DNA from 2 places in the Pseudomonas sp. YH-1 genome. Region 2 is predicted to be linked to the other one. Evidence: riboswitches for the same ligand, from Rfam matches in the RefSeq annotation. Region 2 holds a riboswitch; the other holds the start of a gene.

What was found. Region 2 has a riboswitch for cobalamin ahead of cobG (precorrin-3B synthase). Riboswitches for the same ligand answer to the same signal wherever they lie in the genome.
Region 1: linked by a shared signal. The riboswitch ahead of cobO (cob(I)yrinic acid a,c-diamide adenosyltransferase) and the one ahead of cobG (precorrin-3B synthase) in region 2 are both predicted to bind cobalamin.

What each region holds. Positions count from the first base shown of each region.
Region 1 is NZ_CP178184.1:6,113,499-6,117,159, reverse strand. Features, by position in the region: gene ACKI1H_RS28215 (ABC transporter ATP-binding protein) at 1-216, opposite strand, end outside; gene ACKI1H_RS28210 (ABC transporter permease) at 213-1,358, opposite strand; cobalamin riboswitch at 1,489-1,714, shown strand; gene cobO (cob(I)yrinic acid a,c-diamide adenosyltransferase) at 1,985-2,596, shown strand; gene ACKI1H_RS28200 (cobyrinate a,c-diamide synthase) at 2,625-3,661, shown strand, end outside.
Region 2 is NZ_CP178184.1:1,803,199-1,806,859, forward strand. Features, by position in the region: gene ACKI1H_RS08515 (precorrin-8X methylmutase) at 1-243, opposite strand, end outside; gene cobG (precorrin-3B synthase) at 236-1,591, opposite strand; cobalamin riboswitch at 1,670-1,909, opposite strand; gene cbiE (precorrin-6y C5,15-methyltransferase (decarboxylating) subunit CbiE) at 1,976-3,178, shown strand; gene ACKI1H_RS08530 (cobalt-precorrin-5B (C(1))-methyltransferase) at 3,245-3,661, shown strand, end outside.

The DNA.
Region 1 (3,661 bases), 2.4 Mb from region 2:
CAAGGCAGGCAGGTTCTGCCCGAAGACATGCACGCTGCCTTCGCTGGGCTGGCGCAGGCCGATGATGCTGCGCAGCAGCACCGACTTGCCGGTGCCCGAACCACCCACTACGCCGAGGATCTCGCCCTTCATCACGTCGAGGTCGAGGTGCTCGTGCACGGCGTGGGTGCCGAAGCGGTTGGCCAGGTCGCGGACGACGATGATCGGTTCGCTCACCAGCCCATCTCCATGAAGAACAGCGCGAACATGGCATCCAGCAGGATCACCACGAAGATCGACTGGACCACGCTGGAGGTCGTGTGCTCGCCCACCGACTGCGCGCTGCCGCTGACGCGGAAGCCTTCCAGGCAGCCGATCACGGCGATGATGAAGGCGAATACCGGGGCTTTGACGATGCCCACCAGGAAGTGCTGCACGGCGATGTCGTTCTGCAGCATGTAGAGGAACATGCGCGGCGAGATGTCCAGGCTCAGGGCGCAGACCACGCCACCGCCGAAGATGCCGGAAATCATCGCCAGGAACGTCAGCATCGGCAGGGTCAGCAGCAGCGCCAGCACCCGCGGCAGTACCAGCAGTTCTACCGGGTCCAGGCCCAGGGCCTGGATCGCGTCGATTTCCTGGTTGGCCTTCATCGAACCGATCTGCGCGGTGAAGGCGCTGGCGGTGCGGCCGGCAATCAGGATGGCGGTGAGCAGTACGCCGAACTCGCGCAGGAAGGAGAAGCCCACCAGGTCGACGGTGTAGATCGCCGCGCCGAATTTCTGCAACACCGTGGCGCCGAGGAAGGCCACCACTGCACCGACCATGAAGGTGAGCAGGGCGACGATGGGCACGGCGTCCAGGCCGGTTTCCTCCATGTGCGCGGCCAGCGAGGTCAGCCGCCAACGGCGCGGACGCAGCAGGTTGCGCAGCAGGGTCTGGAGAGTCAGGCCGATGAAGCCCAATACACCGATCAGGTGGTCCTTGAAGGTGACGGAGGCAATGCCGATCCGCTCCAGCACATCGACCAGCGCATTGCCGGGCGGCGGGGCCTTTTCGTCGAGCCGGCACTGGGTGATCGCGCTGCCGACAGTGCGCAGCAGCGCCTGGCGTTCGGCGGGCAGGTTGCGGGCGATCTGATCGAGTTGGCTCATGCGTGCGCTGCCGATGATCTCGGCGAGCAGGGCGGCACCGGCGGTATCCAATGCGCCGAGGCCGGCGAAGTCCAGCGCGCCCGGGGACTCGGCAGTGCGCTGTGCGGCCACCTGAGCTTCGAGCGTGGAGAAATGCGCAAGCGTCCAATCACCACTGATGCGCATCAGCGGTGGATTGGCGGTGGCGTCGAGCTGGAGCTGGCCGGGTAGGGCAGTCGTCGTCATGAGTCGCATTCTAGCGAAGTTATGCGGCCTGACCACTTGACTTGTGTGACCCATTTTAGAGCCTTTGTGGTTCTGAGGGCGGGCCCCGGCGACATCCTGTTCAATTGACGCCCCAGCCCGCCAGCCACTAAGCTGCGCGCCTGCTTCAGGTGCTCTCGGCGCAAGCCGCGAGTGAAACAGGGAAGCCGGTGAAGTCGATGCACAATCGATCATTCCGGCGCTGCCCCCGCAACGGTAAGCGAGCTTCGAACCGCAATCCGCCACTGTGCCATTGGCATGGGAAGGCGCGGTTCCTTCGGAAACGCCAGGCGCTTCCACTCGCGAGCCCGGAGACCGGCCTGCTGCATCGCATGGCATCGCGGGAGGCGCTGCCGACGTCGGCGCTGCGCGCCGCGCGTTGCCGTCCTCCGCCTGCCCCGACTGGTCAGTGCCGCGCGGGTGAGAGCGGCGGAGAATCCTTCAGGTGAAATCCCTATTCCCCGGGTCGACAGCCTTCGTGCTGGGCGATCTCTTCTGCATGGCGCCTGCGCGCGCCAGCGGTACATCCCTGCCTGTTCCATCCCCCGTTCGCTGCCACCCGGCCGGCAGCCTGACGCCTGTGCAATCGCTTTCAGGAGCCACTTCTCATGACTGAATCCCCGGAAAAGGACGACCGCCACCGCTCGCGCATGCAGCGCAAGAAGGCAGTGATTGACGAGAAGATCGCCCAGGCCCAGGGGGAGCGCGGTGTGTTCCTGGTCAACAGCGGCAACGGCAAGGGCAAGAGCAGCTCGGCGTTTGGCATGGTTGCCCGCGCGCTGGGCCATGGCATGAAGGTGGGCGTCGTGCAGTTCATCAAGGGCGCCGCGACCACGGGCGAGGAAGCGTTTTTCCGCCGCTTCCCCGAAGAAGTCAGCTTCCACGTCATGGGCGAAGGCTTTACCTGGGAAACCCAGGACCGCCAGCGCGACATCGCCAAGGCACAGGCGGCCTGGGACGTGGCGCGGCAACTGCTGAGCGACCCGCAGGTCGGCCTGGTGGTGCTGGACGAAGTGAACATCGCCCTCAAGCACGGCTACCTGGAACTGGACACCGTGTTGGCCGACATCGCCGCACGTCCGCCGATGCAGCATGTGGTCGCTACCGGCCGCGGCGTGCAGCCGGCGATGACCGAGGCGGCCGACACCGTCACCGAGATGGGCCTGGTGAAACACGCCTTCAAGGCCGGTATCAAGGCGCAGAAAGGGGTGGAATTCTGATGCATCCCGTTGTGGCGGAGCACGCTCGATGACCTCGCGCCAATGCCCCGCACTGCTGATCGCCGCACCCGCCTCCGGGCAGGGCAAGACCACCGTGACCGCCGCCCTGGCGCGCCTGCACACGCGCCTCGGGCGCAAGGTGCGGGTGTTCAAGTGCGGCCCGGATTTCCTCGATCCGATGATCCTCGCCCGTGCCAGTGACGCGCCGGTCTACCAGCTGGACCTGTGGATGGTCGGCGAGGAGGAGAGTCGCCGCCTGCTCTGGGAGGCGGCCGGCGAGGCCGACCTGATCCTCATCGAGGGCGTGATGGGCCTGTTCGACGGCTCGCCCTCGGCGGCCGATCTGGCGCGGCGCTTCAATGTGCCGGTGATGGCGGTGATCAACGGCCAGTCCATGGCGCAGACCTTCGGCGCGATGGCCGTCGGCATGGCCACCTATCAGAGCGACCTGCCGTTCTCCGGCGTGCTCGCCAACCGCATCGGCAGCCAACGCCACCGCGACCTGGTGCGCGACAGCCTGCCGGAGTGGATTCGCTGGTACGGCGCGCTGCCTCGCGATACCGAAGTAGAGCTGCCGAGCCGCCACCTCGGGTTGGTGCAGGCCGACGAGCTGGCGGACCTAGACGCCCGCCTGGATGCCGCCGCCGATGCCCTGGCGGCCAGCGCCAGCACCGAGCTTCCGCTGCCCGTGAGCTTCGCCGCGCCCGAGTTGCGAAACCGGGCTTCCCGTCTCGATGGCGTGCGCATCGGCGTGGCGCGGGACAATGCTTTTGCCTTCCTCTATCAGGCCAACCTCGACCTGCTGAGCGAGCTGGGCGCCGAGCTGCTGTTCTTCTCGCCGCTGCGTGACGTGGCGCTGCCGGAGGTGGACAGCCTCTACCTGCCCGGCGGCTACCCGGAACTGCACCTGCAGGCGCTGGCGGAGAACCGCGCCATGGCCCTGGCCATCCACGCGCATCACGAGATGGCCAAACCGATCCTCGCGGAGTGCGGCGGCATGCTCTATCTGCTCGACGCGCTGACCGATGTGGCCGGAGAGCGCGCGCCACTGCTTGGCCTGCTGCC
Region 2 (3,661 bases):
CTCGGCGACCATCCGCGCATCGCAGAGAATCGGCGCGCCAGCGGCCAGCGCCGCACGGCCGATGGCCCCGGCGCCTTCGGAGAAACGCAGGTCTTGCACGACGTCGACCATGCCGCAGGCGTGGATCACTCGCACGGCGAGTTTTTCCAGGTCGGCGGGGATGCCGCTGAGATCAGCTTCGGCGCGGATGGTGGCGAAGGATTGGCGATAGATCGCCTGGCCGTCGCGGATGTAATCAAGCATCGGTGGAAACTCCGGGTGCGGCGAGCAGGTCGCCCGCGGCATCGAGGGAAAGGTTGCGCGCCAGCGGCTGGCCGAAGCCGGCCACGCCATCGGCGCGGCGGAACAGGTCATAGCGGCCGTCGGCGACGGCCAGCAGGGTGTAGGGGGCAACGTGGGCGGCGGCGCAGGAACGCGGGCAGCCGCACAGGTGCACGCCGGCCTGGGCTGCGTGGCGCAGGCGTGTGGCCAGGCGCAGGGCGTCGGCCTTGGTGTCGGCCAGCCCGCGTGCGCAACCCGTGGAGCCGCTGCACGCGACGATGCGCGAGAGCGGTTGAGCGGCGTCGATCACCAGGCCGAGGTTGGCCAGCGCGCCGAGGACGACGGCGACATCGGTGGGTGCCACGCCAGGGAGGATCAGACTTTGCCAGGGCGTCAGACGCAGCTGTCCGCCGCTGAAGCGCTCGGCGAGGTCGGCCAGGCCGAACAGCGTGGTGCTGTCCAGGCGTCCGAGGACGAATCCCGCACCGACCATGGCGCGGTCCGGCTGGCGCTGTAGCTGAATCCCGAGATGGCCGAATGCTCGCGGTGCAGGACGTCGCCAGTTATCCACAGCCGGCCCGAGGTGCAACTGGAAAGGCAGGCGTTGCTGCAGGCGCTCCAGCAGTACTTCATCGCGGAGCATCTCGCGCAGGTGGCGCATGCGCGTCTGGCCGTCGCCGGCGAGATCGAGGAACAGGTGCAGCAGGCTTTCCACCAGCAGCGGTACCTGCTCGGCGGACACGGCGGCGAGGGCGGGACGATCCGTCTCGCGCTGCGGCGGACAGCCGGCGAGACCGAAGGCGAACAGCGGTGCCGCGTCGTCGGACATGGCTGACAGCCAGAGGTCGTTGGGGTGCTCCAGCATCGCCAGCGCTTCACCGGCGTCCAGCTGAATGCCGAACTTGGGAGACAGACCGTGGAAGCGTGGGGTGCGCTCCAGCAGGTCGAGCAACTGCCAGGCCAGTGGCGCAGGGTCGAACATCGCCGAGGCATCCAGGCCCAGCGCCGGGCTGACCAGCAGGTTGCGCACATCGTCCGAGGCCAGCTCACGCGGGCCGAGGCCGGCGGTCAGCAGCTCATGGCTCAGCGCATGTTCGGCGCCAGCCTGCACGCCGCGAATCTGCAGGTTGGCGCGGTTGGTCGCTTCCAGCACACCGTCGGCGTGGCGCTCGGCGGCCTGGGCGATGGCGCGCGCGGCGCGGGCGTCGAGTTGCCCACAAGGCAGCTTGATACGGCAGATGCCGCCATCGCGGGAGGCCACGATGCGCAGCAGGCCGGGGCAGGCATGCGGGCGGACGGGCAGGGCTGAGGAGTCTTGCACGGAGGTCACCAGGGCTGGGTCGCGGTGACCTGCGAATCCCCCCAGGGGGATTTCACGACACCGATACACCCCGCTCGATGTCTGCACGCGCGACTGGTTTCGTCGGCAGGTCTCCTGGCTGGCAGGTCCTCATCCAGCGCGGCCTTCCCGGTTTCCCAGTGGCCTGGCCGGCGGCACGGAACCTCGTTCTCGTGTCGCCGCATTGCGCGGACTCGCTGCTTACAGTTGCGGGGGCAGCCACGGCTTAACCGTGTTCCCTCTTCGGCTCTGAGAAACCTCGCCACAAAGGCGAAGCGTCCTACGAGCACCGACGAAGCGGGTATTATGCCTGCTTTGCCCGATGTCAGGAAAAGCCTGCCCGTCGGATCAATCGTCGCACCCCGAGGAATTTTCATGACGCCCTGGCTGACCATCGTCGGCATCGGCGAGGACGGTTATGCCGGCCTCGGCAAGGCCGCGCGCCGCGCCCTGCTCGCCGCCAGTGAAGTGATTGGCGCGCCCCGCCAGCTGGAGTTGCTGCCGCATTGCCTGGGCGCCCGTCGCCAGGCCTGGCCGAGCCCGTTCAGCCTGGAACCGGTGCTGCGCCGGCGTGGCGAACCGACCTGCGTACTGGCCAGCGGCGACCCGATGCTGTTCGGCGTCGGTGCCAGCCTTGCCCGTCAGATTCCGTCCGAGGAAATGCTCGTGCTTTCCGCGCCATCCTCCGCTTCTCTCGCGGCGGCACGAATGGGCTGGGCATTGCAGGACTGCACGCTGCTGTCGTTGGTGGCGCGCCCATTGGCCGCACTCAACGCGCAGATCCATGACGGCGCCAGGCTGCTGATCCTCAGCAACGATGGCGGCAGCCCGACCGCCATTGCCGCTCTGCTGCGCGAACGCGGTTTCGGCGCGAGTCGCCTCAGTGTGCTGGAACACCTCGGCGGTGAGGCGGAGCGACGCATCGACGGGCTTGCCAGCGACTGGTCGCAGAGCGAGACCGCTGCGCTGAACCTGGTGGCTGTGCACTGCGTCGCGGGTGTCGATGCGGTTCGCCTGCCGCTGACCAGCGGTTTGCCGGACGATGCCTACCGCCATGACGGCCAACTGACCAAGCGTGACGTGCGCGCCGTGACCCTGGCGCGGTTGGCGCCCAGGCCCGGCGAGCTGCTCTGGGACGTCGGCGCCGGCTGTGGCTCCATCGGTATCGAATGGATGCGCGCGCATCCGAGCTGCCGCACGCTGGCCATCGAAGCCAACGATGGGCGCCAGGAACACATTCGCTTCAACCGCGACAGCCTCGGCGTGCCGGCGTTGCAACTGGTCTGCGGCGCCGCGCCGGAAGCCTTGCAGGGGCTGGAGCGCCCCGACGCGATCTTCATCGGCGGTGGCGTGACCCTGCCCGGCGTGTTCGAGCAATGCTGGGAGCAACTCAAGCCCGGCGGTCGTCTGGTTGCCAACGCCGTCACCCTGCAGAGCGAGTCCATGCTGCTGAGCTGGCGCGCGCGCATCGGCGGCGAGCTGACCCGCCTGTCGGTGTCCCAGGCCCAGCCGCTCGGCGGCTTCGATACCTGGCGCGCGGCGTTGCCGATCACCCTGCTGGAAGTCTGGAAGGAATGAAGCGTTTTTCGTACCACGACTGCATGGGTATCGCTTCGCCCCACCCATCCTGCGGTGCGCGTAGTCATGCGTGACGAAACCCCGGAAGAACCCCGCCCGCTGCGCAGCGGCTACACCACCGGCAGCTGCGCTACCGCCACCAGCCTGGCGGCGGCGCGTCTGCTGCTCACCGGTGAGGCGCTGGACGCCGCGCAGATATCCCTGCCGAAAGAGCGCCGCGCGACCCTGCGCCTGGAGTTCTGCCGCCTCATCGCTGGCGGCGCCGAAGCCGGTACGCTGAAGGATGCCGGCGACGATCCGGACGTGACCCACGGTGCGCTGGTCTTCGCGCGCGTCGCCTTGAGCGATGAGCCGGGCGTGCGCTTTTACGCTGGAGAAGGCGTCGGCACCGTCACCAAGCCGGGGCTGGTGCTGGCGGTGGGCGAGCCGGCGATCAACCCGGTGCCGCGGCAGATGATGCAAGGCAACCTCGCTGCGTTGGCG